Regions from separate parts of the Paenibacillus sp. GCM10027628 genome, predicted to be linked through region 2. Evidence: riboswitches for the same ligand, from Rfam matches in the RefSeq annotation. Region 2 holds a riboswitch; the other holds the start of a gene.
The links. Region 2 has a riboswitch for cobalamin ahead of nrdI (class Ib ribonucleoside-diphosphate reductase assembly flavoprotein NrdI). Riboswitches for the same ligand answer to the same signal wherever they lie in the genome.

Region 1 (7,676 bases), on a different contig from region 2:
GCCGGTTGATCGCGTGCTTTCTACGAAAACGAATTTTATTTTGAAAAAATATAAACAAGACGGCATTATTTTCGAGGATCAGGAAGATGATCATCGCATGCTCGTCTCGCCATAAGGAGGCGCCAGGCCATGATCAAAGACGAAACGACGATCCCGCAAGCAAAGAACAAGTCGATGTCGGACTACCTCGCCCCTTCGGTGCGCGAGATCAAGCCATCGGGCATTCGCAAATTTTTTGATTTGGTTAGCAATAGCAAGGAAGATATCATCTCTCTTGGCGTAGGGGAACCTGACTTTTCAACACCGTGGCATGTCCGGGAAGCAGCGGTATTTTCATTGGAGCGCGGTCGCACAAAGTACACGCCGAACTCAGGGATTCCTGAACTTCGCGAAGCAATCGCCGAATATTTACACACGTCCTTTAATGTGAAGTATGAGCCGTCGAACGAAGTGCTAGTCACTGTTGGTTCCAGTGAAGCGATTGATTTGGCATTGCGCGCTCTAATTTCTCCTGGAGATGAGATTTTGATTCCAGAGCCTTGTTATATTTCCTACTCGCCTATTACAAGCATTAGCGGAGGGAAAGCCGTCGGTATTGAAACATTTGCAAAGGATCAATTCAAAATTACTGCAGAGTCGTTACGTGCAGCGATAACGCCCCGCTCTAAGATTTTAATCCTATGCTATCCAAGTAACCCTACTGGCGGCATTATGACTTATGAGGACTGGCTTCCGATCGCCAGAGTGGTTGAAGAGAATGATTTGATCGTCATTTCTGATGAGATTTATGCAGAATTGACTTACGGACAAAAACATGTTAGCTTCGCGGCGATGCCAGGTATGAAAGACCGGACAATTCTTGTGAGCGGCTTCGCCAAGGCTTTTGCTATGACAGGTTGGCGTATCGGTTATGCATGCGGTCATCAGGAGCTGATCTCGGCCATGACTAAAATCCATCAATATACCGTAATGTGCGCACCTGTTATGGGTCAGGTTGCGGCTCACGAAGCGCTGAAGAACGGTCTGGAAGAAAAGGACCGAATGATAGAGTCCTACAATCAAAGACGTCGTCTGGTCGTCAAAGGATTTCGTGAAGCCGGACTCGAATGTCATGAGCCGCAAGGCGCTTTCTATGCGTTCCCAAGTATTGTCGCTACGGGCATGACATCCGAAGAATTTGCTCAGCGACTGCTATATGAAGCGAAGGTCGCGGCCGTACCTGGGGATGTGTTCGGATTAGGCGGAGAAGGTTTCTTACGCTGTTCCTATGCCTATAGTGTCTCGCAATTGAATGAAGCACTAGAACGAATCGGAAATTTTCTCAAAAAATTGTAAAAAAGAAGTAAAAATATATTTTCATTGGGCTCAAAAACTGGTATTCTGGAAGTAAGGAGGGATAAGCATGGCTTTTATGGAATATCAACTATCTACGTACCGCAAGCATTTGCATATTCGCGAAAATGATTCCGAACAGCGCTGGTTATTCAAGCATGCTAAGAAATCCAACTCCCTTACTTCCTTGGAAGAAGAAATTCATTCGCTAAGACGAATGCTGGAACAGATGGTTGTAGACGGAAGAGCAATGACCTCTGATTCTGTTGTTGAGCTTAGCACAGTACTTGATCATAAAATAAATGAATATATGAATAAAGGGAAGAAAAGTCGGTGAAAGCCGACTTTTCTCATGTCATACGGAGGGACAAAATCCAACATGAAAGCCTTGAAAGTTAAACTGTTGCTTATGACAATGATCGCGCTTATGGTTATGCTGGTCGGCTGTGGCGGTCTGAAGCCTGACGTTTCTATCTTTGTTATGGGGCCGAATGGATTTCCTTCCGAAATGGGGGCCAAGCTGGAAGCCGCACTTAAATCCAAAGTTGGAGAAACGCCGACGGTGAAGCTCGTTACTTCCCCTATTTTTTCGATGGAGAAAATGATTGTTGAGCTAGCTGCAGGAGAAAATGGAATTTTTGTCTTGCCGGAAGAACAATTTAACGCTTTAACGAAGCAGGCCGGTTTTGTATCATTAGATGATGCGATCAAACCCGAAGATTACCCGAATGGTGTTATCGCCATCGGAGAAGAAGGCAAGCCTGCAGAAAAGCATCTTTACGGAATTCCGCTGGCAGACAACAAATGGATGAAAGCGCAAGGATTTGACGGCAAAGGGCTCGTCGCGTTCATCCCGCAAAATGCCGAAAAAATTAACGAAGCGAAACAAGTGCTCAAAATCATCGCTGAAAAGTAGCAGCTTCTTACCTTGTACTATAGATGAATCTCATCTATAATCGACAAAGAGATTACTAGTTAGCCATAACATGCAGCCATAGGTGCTGGCAAGCTCATAATTAATAAATTAATGAGAGTTTAAAAAAGTCCGCTTTCAGAACCGAGAAGGTTGGACGAAATCCGGAGAAGGAGGAACGGAGCGTAGAGATTTTCTACGTGAGTACCGGACTTCCCGGTTTCGTTCAAGATTCGATGTCGAATAACCTTCGTGAAAAGCTTCGTTATCAAAGTGGACTTTTTAAACAACCGTTATAATGAGAGTTTGCAGCTTAATAGGGAAGCCGGTGTAAATCCGGCACGGTCCCGCCACTGTAATTCGGGAAATGTCCTCGACATGCCACTGTCCTGCTTTGTGCAGAATGGGAAGGCGAGGAAGATGATGCCCGTAAGTCAGGAGACCTGCCCATGGTGCCGCTCACGACATCCTTCGAGGAAAAGGATCGCGTTAAATCAGGAGGCGACTGTTTGTCGCCGCATACCGCGATTTATCGTCCCCTTTGTTCCTTAGGAATGAAGGGGATTTTTTGTTGGCGGATAGATTTAAACAAAGAGAGGGATCAACAGGATGATGACTAATAAAAGATGGAAACAAGCGCTTTTGCTAAGCACAGCGTTGGCAACAGCGGTAAGCCTTGCGGCTTGCGGAAAAAAAGAGGCACAGCCGGAGATTTCCGAACCGGCGAAGATAGGATCAGGAGGCACGAAAGCTCCTGCGGCGACATCTTCGCCTGCAGCAGCCGCCAAAAAGACGCAGTATCCGTTGAAACTTAAGGATGCGACAGGCAAAGAATTCACGTTTGAAAAAGCACCTGAACGTATCGTATCGGTCTCGCCTGCTGAAACAGAGGGGTTATTTGCACTAGGGTTGGATGATAAAATCGTGGGTGTTTCCGACTTCGACGATTATCCCGATGCGGCAAAATCCAAGCCGAAGATGGGCGGGATTACGAAGCCGAACCAAGAAGCGCTTATTGCTGCCAATGCTGGTGTGGTGTTTACGGGTGTTTCGATGAAAGCAGATACGGTGGAAAAGCTTCGTGCGATGAACCTTAATGTGTTCAAAGTGGAACCCAAGACACTGGATGATGCCATAGCGGATATCCAAACGTTTGGCCTGATCACCGATCATCAAGAACAAGCGGATAAGGTTATAGCCAAAATGAAAGCGGATCGTCAGAAGGTCGTTGATGCGGTGAAAGACGTGAAGCCTGAGCAGAAGAAAAAGGTGTACATCGAGTTCAGCCCCGGTTGGACCGTCGGCAGCGGCGAGTTTATGGATGAGCTGATCGGGCTTGCTGGAGGCGTTAATGTTGCCGGTGACACGAAAGGCTGGCAACAAATCAGCGAAGAGAAAATTATTGGGCAGAACCCAAACGTGATTCTTTATGCCCAAGGGTTTGTTGATGACAAGACGAAGAAACCATTGGATGAAATTATCCGCGGACGCAGCGGGTGGGATCAAATCGATGCTGTTAAAAACAAAAAAGTGATTGGTGTCGACCAAAACCTGCTCAGCCGCCCGGGTCCAAGAATGACCGATGGACTGCTGGAAATGGCGAAAGGCATTTATCCCGAACTGGTGAAATAAATGAAAAGAAAATTAATGCTGTGGGGAGGAGTAGGGGTCATACTCCTTCTTCTTTCTATTCTGATCAGCTTATCGCTTGGAACGGCGCGACTTCCGCTACTCCAGATCGCCGGCATTCTCGGTAAGCACCTCCCTGGGCTCAGAGGGTATGTCGATGCGAACTGGCCGCAATCTTCGGAGCAGATTATTTTGAAAGTACGACTTCCTCGCGTCTTACTGGGGGTTCTGGTAGGAGCTGCGCTCTCCGTTGCAGGAGCGGCGTTTCAAGGAGTACTACGCAACCCGCTTGCTGATCCATATACGCTGGGCGTATCATCGGGAGCTTCCGTGGGGGCCGCTTTCCTTATTTACTTTGGCCTGCAATATGCTTGGTTCGGCGGTTGGTCTATTCCCATTGTAGCGTTCGGAACCGGGCTGATCTCCTTATTGCTGGTTCTCAGACTGGCGCAGATCGATGGGAAACTGAAGATGGAGACGCTGATTTTATCCGGCGTGGTTATGCAGGCGTTCTTAGGAGCGATCGTCTCATTCATGGTGTCTATTTCCAATCAAGTTATCAATGAAATTGTATTTTGGTTAATGGGCAGTTTAGCCATGCGAGGCTGGTCCTATGCACTGACAATGTCTCCCTATTTGCTAGTCGGGTTTGCGGTGCTCATCAGCTATGCCAGACCGTTAAATTTATTAGCTCTTGGCGAGCGTCAGGCCGCTCATCTCGGCGTCCATGTGGAAAGAACGAAGCTCGTCGTGCTTATCGTAGCTACTTTTATTACGGCAGCGGCCGTGTCTGTAGCGGGAGTCATCGGCTTTGTGGGATTGATCGTACCGCATCTGGTAAGACTGCTGGTTGGTCCGGATTATCGTTTAATTTTGCCGCTTTCCGCGATCGGCGGAGGCATATATGTGCTTTGGGCCGATACGCTGGCCAGAACGCTGCTCAGTCCGACGGAAATTCCGCTTGGGGTGATCACCGCTTTCCTGGGTGCTCCATTTTTTGCTTACTTACTTCATAAGGATAAGAAAACGTTAAGAGGTTGATCAGAATGATTGAAGTTAAGCAGCTTTCCCGTAGTTTCAGAGGACAGCAGGTGCTGGAGAATATCAGCTTTGAGGTGGGACACGGGGAGTTCTTTGGGATAATTGGGCCTAACGGAAGCGGGAAGTCAACGCTGCTTCGTTTACTATCGGGTATCGATGCTGTTACTGAAGGGGAAGTTCGACTTGAGGGGCAGCTAGTCTCGTCGTACTCTCGCAAAGAGTTGGCGCGATGGTTGGCCGTCCTTCAGCAGGATGCGCTGCCGCCCGTCGGGTTTACGGTCAAAGAGGTTGTGGAGATGGGACGGTATCCGTTTCAAAACTGGCTTGGCGAAGATTCGGAAAATGCCGAATCACTGATCGCAAGCATCATCGATAAACTGGATTTGGAGCCTATGGTTAATCGAACCATCGAGCTGTTAAGCGGCGGTGAACGACAGAGAGTTGCTCTAGGCAAGGTCATGGCTCAACAGCCGCGTCTGCTAATGCTGGATGAGCCGACAACATTTCTCGATATCGGCTATCAGGTTCAGATGATGGATTACATTAAGGAGTGGCAGCGCGCGTCTCAATTGACCGTAGTCGCTGTCCTTCATGATTTAAATTTGGCAGCTCAGTATTGCAGCCGGCTGATGGTTGTTCATCAGGGCAAGCTTGCAGCGATGGGGACGCCTAAGGAAATCATTACCAGCGAGTTGATCGCAGAGGTGTACGGAACGGAACCGATTGTTTTGCAGCATCCGGTGGGTCATGCACCTCAGATTTTATTACAGCCGGGAAAATAGTCAATTGACGGGGGACAAGATCATGAGTCATTTGGAACAGATTGTTGAAAGCATTAAACCTATTCATCAAGAGTTCGCCGATCTGGCGAGTAAGCATTTGGATCAACTGACCAAACCTCCGGGAAGCTTGGGGAAATTGGAAGATATCGCACGCCAGGTTGCAGGGATTACGGGTGAAGTGATGCCGGAATTTGAGAAAAAGGCGGTCATCGTTATGGCTGGCGATCATGGCGTTTGCGAGGAGGGCGTCAGTGCATTTCCGGCAGAAGTTACACCGCAAATGGTGATGAATTTCTTGAACGGCGGTGCTGCCGTCAATGTTTTAGCAAGGCATGCCGGAGCGGACGTCGTCTGCGTGGACATCGGAGTGAACGCGGATCTGGAGCATCCGGCTCTCGTTGCCCGCAAGGTGAGGAAAGGCACACGCAACATGGCGCGCGAAGCGGCAATGACTCGTGAAGAGGCCCTGCAGGCCATTCTTGAGGGTGTAGAAGTGGTCGATGACTACGTAAGTAAAGGCTACAGCCTTTTCGCCACGGGGGATATGGGCATCGGCAATACAACGGCGAGCGCAGCTATTTTGTGCGCGCTGACCGGGATAGACGCCGGTATTGCCGTAGGCCGGGGAACGGGCATCGACGATGCGCGCTGGCTGCATAAGCAAGCGGTTGTCAAAAAAGCGTTGGAGGTCAATCAACCGAACGCGGAAGACGCTCTTGATGTGTTAGCGAAGGTCGGCGGACTTGAGATCGCCGGACTCGTCGGGGTGATTCTCGGCGCAGCGAAGAACCGCTGCCCTGTCGTCGTCGACGGCTTCATCTCGTCGGCGGCTGCGCTAGTGGCGAGCCGGTTAGCCCCGCTAAGCGCGTCCTACATGCTCGCCTCGCACTTGTCGCACGAGCAGGGGCACGGCAAACTGCTCGAAGCGGTCGGCCTCGGCGCGATGCTGCAAATGGATATGCGTCTGGGGGAAGGCACAGGCGCGGTGCTTTGCTTTAACCTGATCGATGCCGCAGGCAAGATCATGAAGGAAATGGCGACATTCGACAGCGCAGGCGTGTCGCGTGGGTAACGCAGCAAGCGAAGGAGGCTGGATGAGCTATGGCGGTCTTGGTAACGGGCGGCGCGCGAAGCGGCAAGAGCTCTTGGGCTGAGAAGCTCGCGATGCGCAGCAGCGAGAGCGGCATTTATATCGCGACCTCCCACATCTATGATGAGGAAATGAGGGAGCGGGTCGGGTTGCATCAGCAGCAGCGGCTCGCCTCGGGGTATCCCTGGGATACCTGGGAGGAGCCTTATGCGCTGAGGGAGCTTCTGCTCCAGCTGCAGAAGACAGGCGGCAGCGCGCAAGCTGCGGTTCTGGTCGACTGTTTGACGCTTTGGCTCTCTAACTGGCTGCTCCGCTATGAAGGAGATCCGGATGCCGCCGCTCTCGTGACGAAGCAGGTGGACGGGCTCGCAGAAGCGGTGTCCGCCTACAGTGGACGTTTGGTGCTCGTCACCAACGAGGTCGGGAGCGGTATCGTTCCCGAGTATCCGCTGGGACGGAGCTTTCGGGATTTGGCCGGACGGATGAATCAGCGGTTGGCCGAGATCTGTGATCAAGTATTCCTCGTAACTGCGGGGATTCCGATAGAGTTAAAAAGCAGGGCCTATCGCTTGGAGTAGTCTTTTGAACTCTAGCGGTAAGCACGGAACGGTGATACGTAATGTGGTTGTATACTTGGCAGGAAATCGTCGCCATGACGGCGGCGGCTATATTCATAGATTGGATCGTGGGCGATCCAAAATGGCCGACGCACCCAGTCATTTTCATCGGTCGATGGATTCGCTGGGTGGAGCGAAAACTGCGCAATGATGACGGCAAGCAGGGAGAGCAGGCTCGCAAGGAAAGCGCTGTTAAGCTGAAGGCGAAAGGCGCCCTACTCATGCTCTCTACAGTGTTGCTTAGTTTTGGCGTCGTACTGGTGCTTGTTCTC
Region 2 (7,676 bases):
CGCGATACATAGGGATGAAGGCGAGTTCGGCGGGGGAAGCTTTTTTCAATGTATAGGTAGGTAGGTGACCGGAGGAAGACGAACTGAAAGATCCGGCAGGCAGTGCTTCCGTATTTTGCATAATAAACAATGTATCTTTAATCTGATAACCCATTTTTTCATAGAGCCGAATAGCACGTTCATTTTGAGAAATCGCTTCTAACACAGCTACATGAACCGCTTGTTCTCGGTATAAACGCAGCGACTGCTCAATGAGAAGCTTGCCGATTCCCCTACCGCGATAATCTGGAATGATGCCTGTGCCACCGTTCCAGGCCTTTTTTTGGCCGTGGTACGTTCGAAATCCGTTAGCCACAAAGCCGACAGGCGTATCCCCATCGTAGGCAATAACGGAGAGGTCAAGCGATATGCCCTCATTCGCGGTCCGCTGCACAAAGGAGTCTACAGTTAGGGTAACGGGGACAATATATTGCTCGAAGCCCTTGTTCCAGAGTGAGACGGCATCCTTTAAAGAAAGATCGCTAAAAGTACGGAATGAAATCAAAGGTTGTTCACGCCCTTCATTCTAGTAAGTTAAGAATTCCTCTACTAGTTTAGCACGACGGCGTTATTAATGGTAATATATTGAAAAGAGAAAACGGCTGTTCATCGCGAGGAGTGGATTCAATGGAACCCGTTAAACCGATATCCGATCATTTGAAAAAGAATCTCCGCATTCTATTTGTTGGTTATAATCCGAGCATTCGTTCCGGAGAAACCGGTCATCATTATGCGAATCCAAACAATCGGTTTTATCGGATTTTACATCAAGCCGGCTTAACGCCACGTTTGTATAAGCCTCAGGAAGATGGAGATTTACTGGAGTTGGGGTATGGTTTTACGAATATAGTCGCTCGGCCCACATTAACGGCAGCGGAGATCACAACCGAGGAGTACCGGGAGGGAAGAGCGGTGCTTAAAGATAAAATCGAAACTTATCGACCAAAGGTTGTTTGTTTCGTCGGTAAGGGTGTTTATGAGCAGTACAGCGGTAAACGTGGGATGGCTTGGGGGGTTCAGCCTGTACCCGTTGTAACGGGGGTCATCGAATATGTATGTCCTTCATCGAGCGGCCTGGTGCGCATGAAGCTGGAAGAGATGGTAGAAATCTTTAGCGGGATGCTGGCATATAGCCAAGCGGAGAGGAGCACGACATGAACATTCCATGGCTGGATTGGGCCAAACAAATTCAAGCGATCAGCCAGGCTGGGCTGGAGTATGGCAAAGACGGGTACGATTTGGAGCGTTACGAGGCGCTGCGCAGCATTAGCGTGGAGATGATGAGCTATTTCACCGAGACGCCCGTGGATAAAGTGAGGGAGCTCTTTGCGGGTGAAAGCGGCTATGCGACGCCAAAAGTGGATATTCGCGCCGTCGTGCTTCACGAAGACCAGATGCTGCTTGTGAGGGAGCGTGCGGACGGCGCTTGGTCTTTGCCAGGTGGCTGGGCGGATATCGGCCTCTCCCCCTCCGAGGTCGCCGTCAAGGAGACCAAGGAGGAGGCCGGCTACGATGTCCGGCCGGTTCGGTTATTGGCGGTTCTGGACAAGAAGCGCCATGCTCATCCGCCGTCGCCTAACCACGTGTACAAGATTTTTATCTTGTGCGAGCTGGTAGGCGGGGAGGCGCTGGACGCCGGTCTGGAAACGAACGGCGTAGGGTTCTTTAGCGAGAGCGAGCTGCCGCCGCTCTCGCTTGAGCGGAACACCGCCGACCAGCTTCGGCGGATGTTCGCGCTTGCCCGCAGCACCGCTTCGCAGGTGCTGCTCGACTAGCCGCGCGCGTGTCCCCCCAGGGGGAACACGCCTAGCGGCTCGTAGGCCGGCGACCGGCCCAAGTGGCTGCGGTAGAGGACGATGTCCTCTACCTGCCACGCGGGCCAGCCGCCGGCTGGCACGCCGGCCGCGAGCGCGGCGCGCTGGAACGGTCCCGCCGCTGCGCGGTAGCGGCGGGCCAGCGTGATGTGCGGCCGGTAGGCGCGAGCCTCGGCCGGGAAGCCGTGGCGGGCGCAGGCGGCTTCGGTAGCGCGCTGCAGCTGCGCGAGCGCGGCGGTGTCGCCGGCGACGCCCGCCCACAGGATCGACGGCGCCGCCGGAGGGCCGAACACGCCGAGGCCCTCGGCGCGCAGGGCGAGCGGCGTCGCCGCCGCGGCCAGCTGGCGCAGATCGGGCGCCAGCGCATCGGCAACCTCGGCGGTCGTGTCGCCGAGGAACTGCAGTGTGATGTGGACGTCCTGTGGATGCGTCCACTTGCTGAAAGGCAGCTTCTCTTGGAGGCTGCCTTTCCATATGTCCAGCTCCCGCTTGGCTTCTTGCGGGAGTTGAATGCCGACGAACAGCCGATAAGCTGCAGAGTCGGCTGAAGACGTTGAAGTTGAAGTTGATGTTGAGGTTAATGCAAAATGTGAGGAAGACACAGGAATCAGACTCCTTTATTCGACAAGTTAATTTCATCCTTTGGTCAATTCTTCTCCTAGCATTACCAACTGAGGTTCTACTTGATGCAAGGGGAGAATCTTGCTATCATAGCCATAATACAAAAAGCAAAGGTGTGGTCATTCATGGGAAATCGGGCCTACAATTTTAATGCAGGGCCTGCAGCGCTTCCGCTCGAAGTGCTGCAAAAAGCGCAGGAAGAGATTGTCGAATTTAAAGGAATCGGTATGTCGATTATGGAAATCTCTCACCGCAGCGCGGAATATGAGCAAGTACATAATGAGACACAGCAATTGCTGAAGCAAATTTTCGGCATCCCGGACGGTTATCAAGTTCAGTTTTTGCAAGGCGGAGCCAGCACGCAATTCGCTATGATTCCAATGAACTTCCTGAAACCGGGCAAAGTAGGCAGTTACGTGCTTACTGGCGCATGGGCGGAAAAAGCGGTGCAGGAAGCCGGCTTATTTGGCGAAGTATCGATTGCTGCAAGCTCCAAAGAACAAAAATTCATGAAAATCCCTGACCTGAGTGAAATCAACATTCACCCGGATTCCGCATATCTTCATGTGACATCCAACGAGACGATCGAAGGCGCGCAGTTCCAAAGCTACCCGGACACAGGCAACGTTCCGTTGATTGCGGATATGTCCAGTGACATTTTGAGCCGCCCGGTTGACGTATCGAAGTTTGGCATGATCTACGCAGGGGCGCAGAAGAACCTCGGTCCTTCCGGTGTGACTGTCGTGATCGTGAAAGAGGACATGCTTCAAGATTTGCCCAAAACGATCCCTACGATGCTGCGCTACGAAATTCACAGCAAAAATAACTCCCTCTACAATACGCCACCTGTGTATTCCATTTATATGGTGAACCTGGTGCTGAAATGGATTCAAGAGCAAGGCGGACTTACCGCTGTGGAGAAAAATAACCGCGAGAAAACTAGCCTGATCTATAACGCGATCGACCAAAGCGGTGGCTTCTACCGTGGCCCTGTCGATAAAGGCAGCCGTTCGACCATGAACATCACATTCCGTCTGGCTGATGAAGAGCTGGAGAAGAAATTTATCAAGGAAACTGAGCAAAACGGCTTCGTTGGTTTGAAAGGGCACCGCAGTGTTGGCGGCTTGAGAGCTTCCACCTACAACGCAGTTCCTTACGCTTCTTGTAAAGCACTTGCTGATTTCATGATCGATTTCCAAAAACGCAACGGATAATCGGATCAACTTCTTAACCTAAGCTATTCATGACTCCACCTGGTGGTCGTGGATAGCTTTTATTATCAATTAGGTAACTCAATATGAACCGAACATTTATGAATCCCTGAACACTGACTTCTTCAATAACGACCCTCGTTCGTAAATAAAGACTCTAATGACGCTAAAAGTATGAGGATTTCCAGCTTTGGATCGATTAGAGAACAACTTACCATAAATTACGAACAAGGTGCTCTAATTACAGACTTTTGTTCGTTGGAGCCCTATTTTATTGCGCTTTCAAAATTATAGCGTCAAACCAGTGCTCTAATAACGACCCTTGTTCTCTATATACTCGCTGCCCCCTAACAGCTGCCCCCTAACAGCTGCCCCCTAACAGCTGCCCCCTAACAGCTGCCCCTAACTGCTGCCCCTTAACTGCTGCCCCTTAACTGCTGCCCCCTAACAGCTGCCCCCTAACAGCTGCCCCCTAACAGCTGCCCCCTAACAGCTGCCCCCTAACTACTGCCCCCTAACTACTGCCCTCTATTTACTGCCCTCTATTTACTGCCCTCTATCTACTGTTCTCTGTATACTGCAAACTAACTACTGCACTCTATCAACTGCTCTCAGTGTGCTGCTCACTTTCTGTTCTCTATCAACTGCTCTCAGTGTCTATTCTAGTCCCAGCCTCCGCACTGCACTCAGCCACAGCACAGCACTGCACCTACTCTCTGTTCTGCAATCCCTCAGTTTTTCTCCCCAGGTCTCAATCCCTGATCTTTATTCAAGATTTCCTTAAACCACCCATGAAGACCATGTGCTTTACACTTTGCCATGAAGCAAAATCTGACATGAACTTTTACTTGGACAATTGGATGCAATTGGAATCAGAATTGGGTTGTTTTCTTGCTTGTATAAGTGTAAAATCAGCACTTCAAGCATGATTTTGCTCGATGTCTTATTGCCGTTCTGTACATTTGCAACATTCGACAAAAGCGAATTTTCAGCCAAAAAAAATTTCGAATTTGTGAAGTGCTTTCAGCCCGCGACCTTGCTGGGTTTTGGTATTTTTGGTGTGGGAATAGACCTTTTTCCTCATTGACAAACACTATATCTTGATATAAATTTGAATCTATCAACTACATATCGTTATGAAAAGGTGTTGTCACGTTTCAAAGGAACGTGGTGACCTAATAGGGAAAGTACGGTGCAAAGCCGGCGCGGTCCCGCCACTGTAAGGAAAAGCTTTTGTTCGAATAATCGCTGGTTTTGTCGAAATGATAGACGGCGAAGGCGAGCATATAGCTAAAAATCCGAGCCAGGAGACCTGCCTTTTCTTGTGACACACCCCTACGGCAGATAGGAAGGTGTCTGATTCCCACTTGCGCGACAAGCGTTTATTTTCGCATGTCTTTCTGTGGCGTATTCGGCCCTTATCCGTCCGAGTGCGTCATTTTTATTTGCGTATGTCACAGATGTTTACATAAGAGTTTCACAACGAATGAACGTTTAGATAGAGTTGTAAAAGGAGACGAGTCCCTATGCTGATTGCTTACGATTCAAAGACGGGAAATGTTCGCAGATTTATCGCCAAACTGCAAATGCCGGCGGTTCAAATCGAGGAAGCGATGAAGATGGACGAGCCTTTTGTGCTTGTGACATATACAACCGGTTTTGGTCAAATTCCACCGAAGGTTGCTTCCTTCTTAGAAGAAAATCACCCCAATTTGATCGGTGTAGCAGCCAGCGGCAATCGCAACTGGGGAGACGGTTTCGCCAAGAGCGCGGATACCATTTCAGCTTTATATGATGTACCAGTGTTAACGAAATTCGAACTATCCGGAACCAAAAATGACGTAGAACGCTTTGTACAGGGGGTAAATGCAATTGCGGCACATTGAGCTTAATAACCTATTAATGCAACGCGGAGCGGACGGTTTTTTCCAACTGGAGAAAGATAAGGAAGCCGTTCAAGTATTTATGGAGGAAGTTCATCGCAATAGTCTCACTTTTCCCGATACCTCTTCCAAAGTTCGTTATATGATCGATCATAACTACTATGAGGACGTATATAAGAACTACACAGAGTCGGAAGTTGAAGAGATCTATCGAGTTGCGCACGAGTCTTCGTTCGAATTTGCTTCTTACATGGCGGCATCCAAATTTTATACGGACTATGCGCTGCGCAGCGACGATAAGTCGGTGTATCTGGAACATTACCCGGATCGGGTTGCAATCGTTGCGTTGTATTTGGGACGCGGTGATGTACATACTGCACGTGCATTAGCTATATCTATGATGGAACAACGCCTTCAGCCGGCGACGCCGACGTTCTTGAACGCAGGCAAAAGCCGCCGAGGCGAAATGGTTTCCTGTTTCCTGCTGGAGATGGACGATTCACTTAACTCGATCAACTATGTGCTTGCGACTTGCATGCAGCTCTCCAAAATCGGTGGCGGGGTAGCGGTCAATTTATCTAAGCTTCGCGGTCGCGGAGAAACGATCAAAGGCGTCGAACATGCGGCTAAAGGGATTATGCCGGTGCTCAAGCTGATGGAGGATGCTTTCTCCTATGCGGACCAAATGGGCCAGCGTAAAGGCTCTGGAGCAGCGTACTACAACATTTTCGGCTGGGACGTTATGGAGTTCCTGGACAGCAAAAAGATCAACGCCGACGAGAAGTCTCGCCTGAAGACACTGTCGATCGGTCTCATCGTACCTAATAAATTCTATAAGTTGGCGGAAGAGAACAAACCGCTGCATGTTTTTGCGCCATATACGGTGTATCAAGCTTACGGCAAGCACATGGACGACATGGATTTAGATGAAATGTATGAAGAACTGCTGGCTAATCCGCGTGTGAAGAAAAAGGTCGTCATGAGCGCGCGCGACATGCTGGTCAAAATTGCGACAACTCAGCTGGAATCCGGCTATCCATATATGATGAACCGATCGAATGCGAACAAGGATCATGCGCTTAAAGAGATCGGAACGATTAAAATGTCCAACCTGTGCACGGAGATTTTCCAGCTGCAGGAGACTTCGGAAATCAACGATTACGGTCAGGAGGATCTTATTCTCCGTGACATCAGCTGCAACCTTGCATCGATGAACATTGCGAATGTAATGGACCGCAAGAAGCTTCGCGAAACGGTGCACGAGGGCATGATTGCCTTAACAGCGGTGAGTGACATGACGACTGTAGCGAATGCGCCAGGCGTGGCAAAAGCGAACCGTGAGCTGCATTCCGTCGGTCTAGGCGTGATGAATTTGCATGGTTATCTGTCCAAAAATAAGATCGCTTATGAAAGCGATGAGGCCAAAGATTTTGCCCGCACGTTCTTCATGGCGATGAACTATTATTCGATCGAACAAAGCAAAGAAATTGCCAAAGCGAAGGGCCAGACGTTCGATGGCTTTGAGCTTTCGGAGTATGCGAATGGTGCGTATTTCGATAAGTATTTGAATACGAATTATCAGCCGGTTACGGATAAGGTGAAAGAGCTGTTCGAAGGCATGCATATCCCAACGCAAAGCGACTGGCTTGCTCTGAAGGAAGAGGTTCAAAAGCACGGCTTGTATCATGCGTACCGTCTTGCGATTGCGCCTACACAGAGTATTTCTTACATTCAAAACTCTACTTCCAGCGTTATGCCGATTGTTGAGCCGATCGAAACACGGACGTATGCGAACTCAACTACGTACTACCCGATGCCTTTCATGCAGCGTGACAATTTCTTTTACTATAAATCGGCGTACCAAATGGATCAGTTCAAGATCCTCGATCTCATTGCAGAAATTCAAGCACACGTGGATCAAGGTATCTCAACGATTCTGCACGTCAATAGTGACGTAACGACAAGACAGCTGGCAAGGTACTACCTATATGCGGCACACAAGGGACTTAAATCGCTCTACTACACGCGAACCAATCAACTCTCCGTCGAGGAGTGCGTCAGCTGCGCGGTGTAATTCGGAAGGAGACCAAACATAGATGAGCACAAGC

Region 1: another riboswitch for cobalamin. It lies ahead of ACFQZT_RS25205 (ABC transporter substrate-binding protein); the one in region 2 lies ahead of nrdI (class Ib ribonucleoside-diphosphate reductase assembly flavoprotein NrdI).

The regions. Positions count from the first base shown of each region.
Region 1 is NZ_JBHTHA010000037.1:80,711-88,386, forward strand. Features, by position in the region: gene ACFQZT_RS25185 (Lrp/AsnC family transcriptional regulator) at 1-115, shown strand, start outside; gene ACFQZT_RS25190 (aminotransferase class I/II-fold pyridoxal phosphate-dependent enzyme) at 130-1,335, shown strand; gene ACFQZT_RS25195 (aspartyl-phosphate phosphatase Spo0E family protein) at 1,403-1,669, shown strand; gene ACFQZT_RS25200 (hypothetical protein) at 1,712-2,248, shown strand; cobalamin riboswitch at 2,529-2,710, shown strand; gene ACFQZT_RS25205 (ABC transporter substrate-binding protein) at 2,858-3,877, shown strand; gene ACFQZT_RS25210 (FecCD family ABC transporter permease) at 3,878-4,915, shown strand; gene ACFQZT_RS25215 (ABC transporter ATP-binding protein) at 4,921-5,697, shown strand; gene cobT (nicotinate-nucleotide--dimethylbenzimidazole phosphoribosyltransferase) at 5,720-6,769, shown strand; gene cobU (bifunctional adenosylcobinamide kinase/adenosylcobinamide-phosphate guanylyltransferase) at 6,799-7,365, shown strand; gene cbiB (adenosylcobinamide-phosphate synthase CbiB) at 7,407-7,676, shown strand, end outside.
Region 2 is NZ_JBHTHA010000001.1:264,359-272,034, reverse strand. Features, by position in the region: gene ACFQZT_RS01235 (GNAT family N-acetyltransferase) at 1-544, opposite strand, end outside; gene mug (G/U mismatch-specific DNA glycosylase) at 667-1,197, shown strand; gene ACFQZT_RS01225 (NUDIX hydrolase) at 1,194-1,814, shown strand; gene thpR (RNA 2',3'-cyclic phosphodiesterase) at 1,811-2,455, opposite strand; gene serC (3-phosphoserine/phosphohydroxythreonine transaminase) at 2,600-3,688, shown strand; cobalamin riboswitch at 4,811-5,019, shown strand; gene nrdI (class Ib ribonucleoside-diphosphate reductase assembly flavoprotein NrdI) at 5,212-5,571, shown strand; gene nrdE (class 1b ribonucleoside-diphosphate reductase subunit alpha) at 5,558-7,642, shown strand; gene nrdF (class 1b ribonucleoside-diphosphate reductase subunit beta) at 7,665-7,676, shown strand, end outside.